DNA from 3 places in the Paenibacillus sp. FSL H7-0690 genome. Region 2 is predicted to be linked to each of the others. Evidence: riboswitches for the same ligand, from Rfam matches in the RefSeq annotation. Region 2 holds a riboswitch; each other region holds the start of a gene.
The links. A riboswitch is a leader RNA that binds a small molecule or an ion and turns the genes downstream of it on or off. The one in region 2 is predicted to bind cyclic di-AMP.
Positions count from the first base shown of each region.

Region 1: another riboswitch for cyclic di-AMP. It lies ahead of MHI32_RS03020 (hypothetical protein); the one in region 2 lies ahead of MHI32_RS26010 (alpha/beta hydrolase).
Region 3: another riboswitch for cyclic di-AMP. It lies ahead of MHI32_RS00545 (C40 family peptidase); the one in region 2 lies ahead of MHI32_RS26010 (alpha/beta hydrolase).

Region 1 is NZ_CP150281.1:652,053-656,972, forward strand. It holds gene MHI32_RS03010 (hypothetical protein) at 1-327, opposite strand, end outside; gene MHI32_RS03015 (hypothetical protein) at 342-896, opposite strand; cyclic di-AMP (ydaO/yuaA leader) riboswitch at 965-1,128, opposite strand; cyclic di-AMP (ydaO/yuaA leader) riboswitch at 1,548-1,737, shown strand; gene MHI32_RS03020 (hypothetical protein) at 1,989-2,405, shown strand; gene kdpA (potassium-transporting ATPase subunit KdpA) at 2,622-4,298, shown strand; gene kdpB (potassium-transporting ATPase subunit KdpB) at 4,315-4,920, shown strand, end outside.
Region 2 is NZ_CP150281.1:5,922,759-5,927,678, forward strand. It holds gene selD (selenide, water dikinase SelD) at 1-1,009, opposite strand, end outside; gene MHI32_RS26010 (alpha/beta hydrolase) at 1,613-2,422, opposite strand; cyclic di-AMP (ydaO/yuaA leader) riboswitch at 2,528-2,714, opposite strand; gene MHI32_RS26015 (hypothetical protein) at 3,149-3,322, opposite strand; gene MHI32_RS26020 (Nif3-like dinuclear metal center hexameric protein) at 3,407-4,207, opposite strand; gene MHI32_RS26025 (alpha-glucuronidase family glycosyl hydrolase) at 4,226-4,920, opposite strand, start outside.
Region 3 is NZ_CP150281.1:111,757-116,676, forward strand. It holds gene MHI32_RS00525 (4a-hydroxytetrahydrobiopterin dehydratase) at 1-260, shown strand, start outside; gene MHI32_RS00530 (cytochrome c) at 342-698, opposite strand; gene MHI32_RS00535 (GNAT family N-acetyltransferase) at 826-1,311, opposite strand; gene MHI32_RS00540 (C40 family peptidase) at 1,501-1,953, opposite strand; cyclic di-AMP (ydaO/yuaA leader) riboswitch at 1,998-2,140, opposite strand; gene MHI32_RS00545 (C40 family peptidase) at 2,503-2,931, opposite strand; cyclic di-AMP (ydaO/yuaA leader) riboswitch at 2,989-3,127, opposite strand; gene MHI32_RS00550 (hypothetical protein) at 3,346-4,176, opposite strand; gene MHI32_RS00555 (M1 family metallopeptidase) at 4,188-4,920, opposite strand, start outside.

The DNA.
Region 1 (4,920 bases), 1.6 Mb from region 2:
ACCCTGGAGCTTGGCCTTTAAATCCTGCAAAGCACCCTGAACTAGCTCAAGCTTAACCTGCTCCCAATCTGAACCTTCGCGACGGACCTTATCCAGCGCTTCCTCAAGACGGCAATGACAGATAGCCCGTAAAAAAGAACTCCATTTAATGAGATCGAAATTTTTGGTGTTGGCAGAGATCAGACAAGCCCCCCAACTGCAGCCTCCCTTACAGGTGAGCTTCAGAATACCATAACGGCAGCCTTCAGCCCCTTCCATTCCATAGTGAATAGGCTCGGGTTCATCCAATACAAATACTTCAATGCGGGATAGTCTGCGCTGGTCCATAGTAGGGTTCCTCCTTAGATTTCCAAAAGCTTTAAGTCTACATGATGAGTGACACTAGCCTTTTCTACACAAGCGAGCATTTCCATTTTATTCTCACAGACTGCGGTATGCTCTAGCCATAGTCGGAACTTCTCTTTTCGTATAACAGATAGATGTAAGGGAAAGGTGCTGCGGGATCTCAAGACATACCAACCGGCGCTTACATCTTTCCAAGGCTCCTTGAAGGCTGTAAACCACGGGAGCTTTTGGTGTGATGACCAATCCTGCTGCTGCTGTTGTTCTCGAATTTTTTTATATATCTCATATACAATCTTAGAGTCTAAACAGTCTTTACAAGAAGAAGGTGTGCTGAACTGGCGAAGGGCTTGGATCTGGTTCTGGCCAAATGCATAGCCTACAATGTACCTGTGATTATGTTCTTCGAACCACAAGGCCCCGAAACAAACGTAATTTAGACTTATCGGCTCAAGCAGCCCTTGATGTATCCCTAAATAATAGTGCTTCAAAACATTCACCCCATCCAGCGTGCTATCACCTAATAAGCTCAGGTAACGCAAAAACCGCAGCAAGAGGAGGACCTCTGCTGCGGTTTTGGATTACAGGCAGATATACCTGGGCCAAAGCGTGGCGGATCAAGGGTCTCTCTCTTTACGCTTACGAGGTTAGCTGTCGGATTCGGACGGTGAGAGTCGCCCTACCTATTGAGACTTATGCAGTCTCCTTTGGATTCACCCCAAGTAGGCCAGGTGGCCTGATGGTTCCCCCGTTCCCTGCAATGCAGGAACTCAGCGTTGATTGTTTTTCATGAATTGGATTCAACCCGAATCATACTCTTTTCAAGATTTTCTGTAAAAAACGGAAAATGTTCTTTTAGAGCAATTTTAACCATATCCTGCCGACTACGACTGAAAAACGAGGTAAATAGGTATTTATGGCGTGTTATCGCGCCTCTTTCTCGTTCAGCCTCAGCTTCTTGCGTTTCTACCTATAATGGGAATTTGCAGTATTTTCGCTCTAAAAAGGTGAATAAAATCACATGGGTTATAGATAGCGATTAAACGCTCCAAACTCGAGTAAACAAGAGATATAGAGAGATTAGATATCAAGTAAGCGCTATCTAATGGGAAAATAGTTTTTAATTTGCATTATTTTGGCATCATTCAGGTTTTACAAGTCTTCGTGCATAAGAGTATGATTACTCCTGTTTCAACGACAATCGAATATTTGATCCGCTTAATTTCCGATAAGGAAAGCGGGGGAACCAACAATCGGCAGCCGATGTGAGAGTCGGAAGCCGATTATGGGGTGAATCCTGTAGAGGGTGTGAGTGAGCTCGCATCTATACAGGTAGGGCGACTCTCACCGCCCGAATCCGACAGCTAACCTCGTAAGCGTATGGAGAGAGGATGAGTGCAATGTGACCGCTAGCGAGCCACAGAGGAGATCCTTTGTGGCTTTTTGCTGTGCTCTTAGAAGCAAAGCATTTATGGAGGCCTCCCCTAAGAGGTCGCTAAATTCATCATTAGCGGTATTTGTAAGGCAGCGTCTAATGACGTGACACAACCGAGCTTTAGGTTGTGCCCGAAAATGACGATAGGTCAACATCCTTTCGGAGATTTTCGTTGCCTCCTTGTTGTAAATGAGCAGGAGGAGAAAAAAAGATGACGGATCAGAATGAATATGTGCTTGTATGTGCGCCTACAAAGGCGGGAGAACATTTCATTAAACTTCTGAAGTTCAGGGGTATTAAGATGGCGGGATTAACCAACAATGTGGCTGAGAAAGCTTTACTTGAGGAGCTCGGGATTGAGCAGGTTATTCTTGTGGATACCCGCCATCAGAGCACTTGGTTTCGCCCATCGTTCCCGGTAGGCAGGGTATATCTGTTTGAGAGCAGCTTTCCGCTTTGCTGCCGCTATATTCAGATGTGCCGTACCTGGACGACACAGCCGATTTTTGTGATTACAAGTTCAATAAATCCTAGATTGGTCTATAAAAGACTTGGGGCGAGCTATGTAATCTATTCCCATAGTGGTGATGCTGATTTTCTAATCGATAGATCACCTCATCAAGGATAATGGAAGGAGTGCGGAAGATATGATGGATCTGTATATGGTGGCTTCGTTAGCTGTAATTTACGGGTTATTTTATGGCTTTATGCGCTGGTGCGCAGGTGTAGTTGAGGATACGGGGAGGGATAAGCTGTGATTCTAGTAATCGCTGTTACCCTACTGTTGTTTATATATCTGGTTTACGCGTTGATTCATCCTGAGAAATTTTAAGGAGGGGCATTCATGGGCATTTTGCAAATAGTTGTCGTAATTGTAATTCTCATCTTGCTGGTCAAGCCGATGGGAACGTATTTATATCATGTATTTTCTAACGAACCGAATCGTACGGATCGCTGGTTTGCAGGCACAGAGAAAGGTATTTATAAGCTGATCGGCCTGAAAAAACGGGACGGAATGTCCTGGAAGAAGTACGCACTCAGCTTTGTTTTAACTAATATCGTACTGGTTGCTTTCAGTTATATTTTTCTAAGATTACAGCGGGGATTGCCGCTGAACCCGAATGGAATTGCCGATATGGAACAGACGCTTTCATTCAATACGGTGATCAGCTTTATGACCAATACGAACCTGCAGCATTATAGCGGGGAGACGGGACTATCGTATTTTTCACAAATGGCAGTCATCACGATGATGATGTTCACGTCTGCAGCGAGCGGATTTTCTGTTGCGGTTGCTTTTGTCAGAGGGATTACAGGACAGAAATCAGTCGGGAACTTTTTCGAGGACTTCGTAAAAGCACATATTCGTGTATTCATTCCATTAGCTCTGCTAGTTTCATTGGTGCTGGTAGGATTGCATGTGCCACAAACGCTCAAGCCATCGCTTGAGGTCACTACACTTGAAGGCCAGACGCAACAAATCGCTATCGGTCCAGTCGCTTCTTTGGAATCAATTAAACACTTAGGTACGAATGGTGGCGGCTTCTTCGGAGCCAATTCAGCACATCCTTTTGAGAACCCTAATCCACTTACGAACGTTCTGGAGATTCTCTCTATGTGGATGCTGCCAGCCTCTTTGCCATATATGTACGGGTTGTTCGCTAAGAACAAACGTCAGGGCTGGGTGATTTTCACAGCAATGATGACCTTGTTCGTACTACTGCTGGGATTGAATTATTATGCGGAAACCAAAGGCAATCCAGCTATCAATGCGCTGGGGATCGAGTCTTCGCAAGGCAGCATGGAAGGTAAAGAGGTACGTTTTGGTATCCCGCAATCTTCGCTGTTCACTTCGGTAACAACGGCAGCTACGACAGGTAGTGTTAACAATATGCATGATACGCTGACACCGCTGGGTGGCATTACCCCTCTGGCCCTAATGATGCTCAACAACGTCTTCGGGGGAAAAGGTGTCGGACTAATCAATATGCTGATGTATGCCATCATGGGTGTCTTCTTATGTGGACTAATGGTTGGCAGAACACCAGAGTTTCTCGGGCGAAAGATAGAAGCCAAGGAGATGAAGCTAATTGCGATTGCTATCCTTGTGCATCCATTCATTATCCTTGTACCAACAGCAGGTGCGTTCTTAACGGACTTGGGCAACGGTTCCATCACGAATCCCGGATTCCATGGACTTAGCCAAGTGTTATATGAATATGTCTCTTCTGCCGCGAACAATGGTTCAGGATTTGAAGGGCTTGCGGACAACACCACCTTTTGGAATGTTACAACCGCAATCGTAATGCTGCTTGGCCGTTATGTCTCTATAATCGCGATGCTGGCAGTTGCAGGCTCACTGATCCAGAAGAAGCCAGTTCCTGAGACGATTGGCACATTCCGCACAGACAATGGTCTGTTCACCGGAATTCTGATTGGTACCGTAGTAATTATCGGGGCTCTGACGTTTCTGCCAGTCATTGTGCTCGGCCCGATTGCAGAATATTTGACCTTACGGTAGGAAGAGGGAGAACAAGATGAGTACTGTAAAAAGAAAAAAGCTGCTGACGGGACCCATACTCCTAAGCGCTGTAAAGGATAGCTTTATTAAGCTTAACCCGGTGACGTTAATTAAAAATCCGGTCATGTTCGTAGTCGAAATCGGTACGATTATTGTATTGCTTATGGTACTGGCCCCCGGATATTTTAATGCAGAGAAATCGGTAGGCTTCAATATCACAGTGTTGTTCATTCTGCTATTCACAGTGCTGTTTGCCAACTTCGCTGAAGCGCTGGCTGAAGGCCGCGGGAAAGCCCAGGCGGATTCACTCAAGAAAACGAAACAGGATATCACAGCTAACAAACTCGTTGGAGGGTCTGTGAAGACCGTTTCTTCTTCCGAGCTTCGTAAAGGAGATATTGTCATCGTCAGTCAGGGAGAACTTATCCCTGGCGATGGTGAAGTAATTGAAGGGCTGGCCTCCGTAGATGAATCTGCAATTACAGGTGAATCTGCACCTGTTATTAAGGAAGCCGGCGGAGATTTTGGCTCAGTCACTGGCGGCACCCGGGTAGTCAGTGATGAGATTAAAGTCAAAATTACCAGTGATCCCGGTGAGTCATTCCTGGATCGGATGATCTCC
Region 2 (4,920 bases):
CTCCGATCAATACCGCTTCTACCCCTGCATCTACTAACTCTTTTAGCAAATCTTCGCTTTGTTCAGGGGCCACAGAGATCAGCAGTCCGCCAGAAGTCACAGCGTCACATAGAATATAGCGGCTTAGTTGGTCCATCTCTTCCGGATAAAGAATGCTGCCTTCCAGATGGGCAAAGTTATTCTTAGTGCCTCCTGGAACAAATCCCTGTTCCGCAAGCTCTCTTACTCTTGGCAGCATCGGTACATCGCCTTGACGAATGATCAGGCCCGTGCCGCTCCCTTTAGCCATTTCCGAGGCATGTCCCAGTAGCCCAAATCCGGTAACATCTGTACAAGCATGTACATCATAAGGCTCCATGATTTCAGCCGCTTTTTTATTCAAAGTAGACATTACTGTCGTAAGGCGTGTGGTTTCTTCAGGAGATAGCTGATCCTTTTTAATGGAAGTTGTTAAGATCCCCACACCGATAGGCTTCGTTAGAATCAGCTTGTCTCCCACCTTGGCGCTCGCATTCGTTCTTACTTTGTCAGGATGCACAAGGCCCGTAACGGCCAATCCGAATTTGGGCTCTTTATCGTCGATGGAATGTCCGCCCACAAGAGTAGCTCCTGCTTCCTGTACTTTATCCGCTGCACCGCGCAAAATGTCACCGAGAATACTTTTATCTAAAACAGAAATAGGGAAGGCCACAATATTAAGCACCGTAAGCGGCTTTCCACCCATCGCATAAATATCACTTAATGCATTGGCTGCTGCAATTTGACCAAATGAATAGGGATCATCCACGATCGGCGTGAAAAAATCAACAGTTTGCACTAACGCTAATTCATCACTTAAACGGTACACCCCTGCATCATCACTAGTATCAAGACCTACTAGTAGATCCGGGTTAGGAACAGTTGGTGGCAGACTACGAATAACCTGCATGAGATCGGCGGGACCGATTTTGCAGCCACAGCCCCCTTTTGAAGATAATGAAGTCAGTTTTATAGTTTCAGCTTGAGACATCATGACTCAGCTCCTTTAGTATGAATTATCTTAATCTTACACGAGTAGATCGCATTGTACAAAATGCAAGAGTAGCAGATGCGTTGCTTACTACGCCTCCTTCTATACACTTACCTTCACTACTTAGGGCCTACAGTTCTTTCCCACGTCGGGTGAGCTATATTTGGTGCTGTGGTAGGGTAGGGACATTAAGTAGCGTTCTAGGTACAATATGCTTGTAAATGTTCAACATCCATCGGTTAGTAAAATAACCAAAGGCTGGCTCATTCGTAGATTTCACTACGGATAAGCCAGCCTTTAATTGGATGTCCATTATATTAGGGAAATCCTCCCTAATGTTCATCGATAATCGCTTTAAAATGAGGTTTTTAGGGAATTCCTCCCTAAAAATTCATGCAAATACCCATTTATGGCTAAAAACATCCTATTATTAGGGAGGATTTCCCTAATCTACGTTCTAGGAGCCATAATCTCCTTCATTTTAGGGAGAATTCCCCTAAAGTTCTTCCCAGAAAGACGACCCATAGCCAGCTCATTCCGCCCTGGCTATGGGTCGCCTATTTTCTCACTTAAACGCTTCGCTTGCGAAGGTCTCCCTATAGATCAGCTAATCTGCTGAGTACCCTGCTGCTTCTCTAAGAAACGTTGAAGAATCGCATTGAATTGCTCCGGCTGGCACAGATTACTTGGATCTAATGCGTTCGGAATAATCGCCAACTGCGCATGTGGCAGCTGAGACACCATTTCCTTCATACAATTCACTCCAAATTCATTAAAGTCCCCTACAATACATAAAGCAGGACGTTTAAAAGCCTTTAAGCATCTGGTGTAATCAACATGGCTCGTAGCCAGCCTTTGCCGATATAGCTCCCGGGGACGTTTGTCCAGCAGCCCTCTTCTAATCTCATTGTAGGCCAGACTCCAGCGCTCTCGGTACATCATCCGAATCGAAGGCAACACCAGCTCGCTTGGGAGATAATACATTAGTAAACTGCAATATGCTGCCATAGTTTGTATTTTCCCTACTATTGTTGATCCGTGAGTCCTACAAAAGCTATCCGCAACCACAATGGCTTTTACACGCTCAGGATATTGTTTGGCAATATGCTGAACGACTAAGCCACCATAGGCGATTCCTACAAAAACTGCTTCACGGATACCTAGGTCATTCAACAGCATAATCAGATCCAGACATTGCGTCTCAATAATCTCATGTGGGGCCTCCAGCAGTTTACCAGACTTGCCATTCCCCCGTAAATCGCACAAAATCACTTTATATTTATCGGAAAAATACTCCAGCTGTGGTTTGAACATACTGTGTGTTAATCCATGTCCATGGATAAACACAACCGGAGTGCCAGTTCCATTGATTTCATAATAGAGCGAAGTTCCGTTCAGTTTAGCGATAGGCAAAGGTAACACCTCTTTCATAATAAATTCTACGACTATATCTGCTTAAAAACGCAGCAAAAAACCACAGAGGGATTCTCTGTGGCTATTCATCACTAAACACGCCATTCATCCTCTCTCCATACGCTTACGAGGTTAGCTGTCGGATTCGGGCAGTGAGAGTTGCCCTACCTGCAGGGATGCATATTATGCACCCGGAACAGGATTCACCCCATAACCAGTGCCGACTCTCACATCGGCTGCCAGTTGTTGGTTCCCCCGCTTTCCAGAAACGGAAATTAAGCGGATTGCTTATGTAATTGTAAATTTAAGATAATTCTCAGTTCTGAGATGAATCATACTCTTGTAAGGTTTTCTTGTAAAGGAGGGCTCTGGTCAAAATAATGTTGAAAGCAATGCTTTTCATTTCATATTAAGCATACTCTTCATTTTCTCTTTCTTTTGCTCTTGTTTACTCGTTTTCTTTAGAAAAACAGCTCTGAAGCAAGCGAAAAAGGGGGTGATTCACCAGTACTTTCCTATTTAATAAGAAACGACAATCTTCAATACCAATATTGGGCCAGTTTCTGTACCTTGGGGTGTTGGTCGTTTCTATGTCCCCGATCCGTTTGGCAAGCTTGTTAATATTATTTCACATGAACAGCACGAATGATTTCATAAAAAAGAAAAAAGCTAAGCAGAATCAGAGATATCCCCCTGTCCACTTAGCTTCCTTTTACAATACTATGGCTACAAAAGATCGGCGTTTTTCAATGCATGCTCCCAGCTTGGAAAAAAGAACAGCGCACTTCTCATAAGCTCTGGGTCGCTTTGCTTTACTTGTTTTTTACTGATCGAGCTTCCGTCGCTTTGCAGCTTTTTGATCCGACTTAATACTTCATCAGCCTCCAAAGGAATTTCCATTGAAACACTCCTTTCTCAGTGACCTGTTTCCCTTCATTTTCTCCATAATATGTTTATTTATTCCGTACTCTTAATTTCCCCAGATTAAACCATCTGATAGATGGGTTGTTCAGCAATGAACCGGGTAGGAAGCATGGGATATTTGTCTGCTAAGATTTCAGCTAAATATTTCATCCCCGGCGCTTCACTCTCCGCATGACCTAACATGATGAGCGCTTTAGATCTGCCTTGGTGCCCTGCATCCCGCACATATTCCGGAGTCTCCCACTCTGGTCCTTCTCCAGCAATAATTAAATCAAGATTGTGATCATTAAAAAGTGGAATAGCCATCGTCCCGCCCCCTCTGTAACCTACTAATATCCCTATGCGTTTGCAGGACAGAGACAGGTCACCAGCAGCGCGTACATAAGAGATCCCTAGCTTACTTTTAATATACTGAGCAGCTTCCAGTACAGTCATGGCAGGAATAGTGAGAATCGTAGCAGCCGCTTGCTGCTCTTCCACATAGTCTGACCAATCCAGCTCTCGCAGCAAACCCATCATAATCCCATCTGGCTCTTGCCGATGCCAATAATCATGATAACGAAAAATAGCTATTGGGGAATGTCCGATCAGACTTTTTTTCGCATGATAAACCGGATCACCTTCTAACCACTCGTTCGCCGCATGATGGCTATAAAATACACCTTCATGCGTGATCAGCAAATTGGCTCCTAACGCTATTGCTTGCTCCACAATATTTTGTGTGGCAGAAAAGGCCGTAATAATCCCTGTGACTTCAGTTTCCGGTTCCCCTGGGTTCAGAATATCCACAGTCCCTTCTACCTGTTCCACAGTTCCCATTAAATCTTTCAAAATCGCTCTAATCGTGAGGCTCACTATCATCATCCCTCGGTTCAAAATCTAATAAATCTTTCTGCCTTTAAGATCCTCAATTCCGCTCTTGCGGTAAAAATACGTATTGATCCGATCTCTCCATTCCTGCGCATGCTCTGCTTGCTCTTCAAGACGTTGCTTCACTTGCACATACAATCCACTATCCATGCTGCCTTCAAGTGATTCCCATGTTGCTAGAAGCTGTGCAGCCTGCTCTGCCCCCTCGAAATGAGTATCGTAGATATGTTGTATAACCGTTTGCCCCGATTGCAGAACATGCGTGTATGGAACATGATGGAAGAACAGCAGCAGCTCTTCTGGACAAGACGCTAGATTCTCATAATTTGATGCATTAAGACCCATATACTGTCCGCTATACCCCGTTCCCGATTTGACTGAACGATCCACACCAATGCCCTTATGATCCGCATAATGGTACGTTCCCCACTTGGCGTATTCATATCCATCCACATTCGGCCCATAATGATGATCCGGATTAACCATCCAGCCCACACCTAATGGAGCTGTGTAAGATTCGTAAATCCTCCATGAGTCCATTAACATCCCGCGAATAGCAGCCACTAGACCTTCATCAGTGCCAAAGGTAAGGCGAATCCATTCCTCAGCTATTTCTTTTGCCGTCAGCTCCGGATTCCAAATTAATCTCCCATATCCATACAGATTGGCTTGAGCTAACCCATGCCCCGTCCAGTTCATGTCAT
Region 3 (4,920 bases), 1.1 Mb from region 2:
AGGAGATCACCAAGCTGGAGGGGTGGAAGCTGGATAATAATGTTATGGTGCGAAAATATATGTTCAGCCAATATATGAAGGGCATTGCGTTCGTTGATGAAGTAGCCACGATTTCAGAAGCCTTCGATCATCATCCACATATTACGATTGATTATAAAACAGTTACCCTGCGACTTGAATCTAATGAAGAAGATGGGATTACGGCTCTAGATCTTCGAGCGGCGCATGAATTTAATGAAGCCTTTGAAAAAAATCATTAGTTTAGCCAAAATCATAAAATAAACGCCCGTGCATAGATAGTCACCTATCTCATACACGGGCGTTTTTAGTTGCTTGATGGGTTACTTTTTCTCTGAGAGCCAGAGTGCGACGTTGGCGATCTCTTCAGGCGCTAGCTTTTCCTTAAAGGAAGGCATTTGACCACGTCCTTTAGTGACAATGCTGTAGATTTCCTCAGCGTCATGCTGGCCGCCTTCATTCTGAAGACTTGGTCCAACTCCACCTTGAAGCTGATCGCCGTGACAGGTGATACAGCTGGCTTTCACGGTTGCTTCTGCCTTTGCTGCGTCCAGTTGAACTACCGGCATCGTGGGCTTATTTTCTTCCGCTACCTCTTCTTTACCCGGAAGTGTAAACATGAGTACTACCGCAAAGGCACAGGCGGCAAAAAACAAACCGCTCATGATCCATTTCTGCATCCCAATTCGTCCCTTCTATGTAAGCTGCTCCCTACATTATAGCTTATGGTGAAGCGTTATCATAGGGTTTGTGACAAAAAAATGAACGAGAATACAATCATTCTTATGAAATATCTGGTATTTAATATCATTTGTCATAGACCATGCAATAAAAAGGTTTGTCTCCTGTAGGTGTGCGGCGTTCATACGTATCTGTAATCGTAAATCCACATTTTTGATAAGTTCGAATGGCGCGTTGGTTCCAGGTCAGGACTTCCAGATCTATCTCACGATCAGGATAACGATTCAAAGCTGTCTGGACGATGGCATCTACGAATAGTTTGCCTAAACCATGGCCGCATAGATCGGGGCGCATCCCAACTCCTAAACGAACGACTCCTTCCATCGGAAACAACTGTGCGAATCCGCACAAAACCTCTTGTTCATTTAATATGGAGACATATTGTTCCTCCCGGAGCTGCGGATCACCAAACTCGATGCCAAGAGCCTGCATCTGCTCCCACGGCATCCAGCCATAAATATTATATGGAGGCGTATAGCTCCACTTACAAATAGCTTCTCCGTGAATTGCCTCCATAGGAACTACATGAAAAGTTACCGAGGGATTTATCATAAAGTCAACGATCTCCTTTCACGAGGACATTGCTATATTACTAATTATATACAAAATGGGGGAGGTTCGACTCAGAAACTTTATATGAGAGGAATGTTTTACAAATTATGAGAGGGGTAAATAAGTAATAAGACAAAAAAACAAGCTCTCCTCCAAGAGTTACCTTGGAAAAGAGCCTATGTACGTTACTTATTGAACATCATCATTGTCTTCCGATTCAGCAGCAACCGATTGGTAAGCGTCTGTGCTCATAATGCGCTTAGCACCAACGTAGCGTTTCACGTAGTAGCTATCACTCAGAGAGCTAATCGTAACACCGCGTGAGGTAGAAGCGTGTGCGAACTTACCTTCACCGACATAAATGCCGACATGGGAGACACCTTTGCCACTTGTATTGAAGAATACAAGATCTCCGGCTCTTATATCATCACGGGAGATTGCTGTGCCCATTTGATATTGGGAACCTGATTGGTGTGGAAGGTTAATGCCAATCTTATCAAACACATACATTGTAAATCCGGAGCAATCAAATCCGTTAGTGGATATACCGCCGGATACGTATTTAGTACCGATGGCCTTGTCAATCACTTTATCCATTTTGGAATCTGCGAAAGCGCTTCCTGCTCCGATGGTGAGGATGATGGAAAAGCTTAGTACTGCTGCTGCTAACTTCTTCTTCAAAAGTGTATACCCCTTCCAAATGCCTACGAGGTTAGCTTAAGGGTTCGGTTGAAGGTCCCCTATGACCCCTCTATATAATGGAGGTCAATTCACCCAAAGTTGGTTCCCCCGTTTTCCTAATAGTTAGGAAACTCGGCTCATACTGTTGATTAGGATTAGCTTGTAATCAATACATGACAAAACCTTTGTAAATAACAACTTAATGATTACAAAAATGTTACTAAAATCTCACTGCGCTAATTGTAACAAACAGAAAGCCGCTTGGCAATCGTTTTTAACATATTAATGCAGAAAAATTGGCATTTTTACGGTAGAAAGGCATATGTAAGCGTTAATAATGACCTAATTTTTAATATAATTGCAATTTTTATCAAATAAACGTGTTTCAATTGGGCTCTATTAGTGTAAAAATATATTATGGAAAAAAGAAAAACCCGAATTTGATTACGGGAATAATCAGATTCAGGTTCATATAGTTGTAATTATGAGGTTATAGTTGTGAGGAAGGTTTCAATCGAAGGCTACAGCTTGATAAGCTGAAGTACTCATTACTCTTTTAGCGCCAACATAACGATTGGCCCAGTAGGCCTGACTGAGTGAAGTGATGGTCACTCCACGCGAAGAGGACGATTGTGCGAATTTTCCGTTTCCAACATAAATGCCGACATGGGATACTCCATTGCCAAGTGTGTTAAAGAACACTAGATCACCAGAACGCAGATTGCTTTTGGATACAGCAGTTCCAACGCTATATTGAGCTTTTGATGTACGAGGTAAAGTAAGACCCACATTCTTGAATACATATTTTGTAAATCCAGAGCAATCAAATCCGGCAGTGCTTGTACCTCCGGTTTTATAGGCAACTCCAATAGTCTTTGAGATTACAGTGTCCATCTTAGAGTCGGCAAAGGCGCTTCCTCCACCAATAGATAATGCCATTACAAGTCCTAGCGCCGCAGCGACGCATTTTTTTCTTAAATTATGTCTTTTCAAAAGATGTACTCCTTCCAAGGCCTGCGAGGTTAGCTTAAGGGTTCGGTAGAAGATTCCCTATGATCCCTGTAAAGCGAGATCAATTCACCCAAAATATGGTTCCCCCACTTCCCGGTGCAAAGGAATTAGGCGTGTTAAGCACCAAGAGAATGACGTTTCGACAGTTACACTTACGATAAATACATTTAGTTATGTAGGAATCGTTTCAATTGATTACAAAATTGTTACTAATAGCACAGGACTTATTGTAACAGAGCTTTTATGATTTTGCAAATACTCTTAAGTTATCCGTAATGAGAAAAAGTCCCAGCTCCTGAATACAGGAATTGGGACCTTTTTATTATGTCAAATAAGGTTAATTTATTGTGGAAATGCTTTGCTACACCATAGATGATATTGTGCAGAGATTCCCCACATTTTTAAGAGCGTAGAAGGTAGTGGTGAGATTTGCCGTATTATAAGTGCCGGCAGGCCGGGACAGAACAGACCCGTCAGTCCGCACACTAGCAGTAAGAGCAAGCCTCCCGCACCAAGTACAATGGAAACACCTATAGCAGGAATCAGTGACCGCAAGCAGATGAACAGTGAGGAGAACATTCCTGTACCGCCGGTGTAACCAAACTGCATATATAGAAGAAACAGGCGCACGATAAAAATATATATAAGCCATGCCAATACGTATGGTACTAAATGAAGTAACAAAGTGTAGTTAAACAAAGAGGATAAGAACAGCCCGTACATTTTTGGAGCAAGCCAGTAAAGCGGCAGCAGGGTCAGCACCCATTCGATTAGGCTAAAGACTAAGACAGGTAGTCCATAGATCTTCATGCCGGGGAAAAAGAACAGCCCGCGCTCGCCCTTTCGCTCCTGGTGCAGCTCATGCAGCAATCCTGCCCTTATGAAAGGAGAAAGCAGAAGTCGCAAGACAACAAGTCCTAGAAGCATCCATAACCAAGTGCGTATCGCAGGGTCAGTATTCAAGCTGAACTGTCCCTCGATATAATACAACAGTCTGCCCATACCGCTGCCGCCGGCGTCTTTATCTGGATAGCGCAGTAGAATTGGAATAATAGCAGATCGGATGAAACCATACATAAAGTAGCCCCAGAGCAGTCGGTAGATGAAGAGCAGAATTAAAATATAAAATTGCTCCTTCATGCTTTGCCAGCCGCGGGTTATCGATGTTCTCACAATCATTCACCTCACCAGACAAGAGTTCCGAGCACGGTTTCAAGTAGTTTAGTTACACTTAACGTCCAGCGAGAGAGCGTCTTGGGCTCTATTTCCGCCAGCCTAAAGTTGTTTAAATGTTTGCTCTCCAATAAGATGGAATGCTCAGGGTCAATCTCAGCAGAGAGAAGAGGATTATCGCTTAACAATTGAAACGTAGTCTCTGCTCCTTCACCGTTCCAGACCCGCTGCACCGAAGAGCTGTCGGCGAATGTGAATTTCACGGGAACATCAACGTAATGGCTCCCTTTATTTGAAATCTTCACTAATGATTCGTAGCTTTGAGCATCGCCGCTGTTATTTTTTTTAAAAGTAATCGTATCTACTGAGAAGTCAGGCGCACCATCACCATAAATGTAATCATCGAAATATGCCTGCCATGATTTTTTGGTTACCTTCTCAACGACTTTCTGAAAATCTGACGTAGCGGGATGCTGGAAACGGAACTTACGAGCGTAGGAGGACATGATGTTGTTCATTGCTTTGGTACCTACCTGGCGTTCGATATCTTTAAGTACAAGCTTGCCGCGGATATAAACATTTCGGCTATAGGAATCCGCCCCTGCATATTTCCACGTTTCCAGATTTAACGGCTCAGGTATAGTCACCAGGCTGGCCTGTAAAGGCAAATTAGACTTGATACCGTATTCTTGTTCCATAAGTCTGTCTTCGGCATAGGAAGTAAAGCTTTCATCCAGCCAAGCC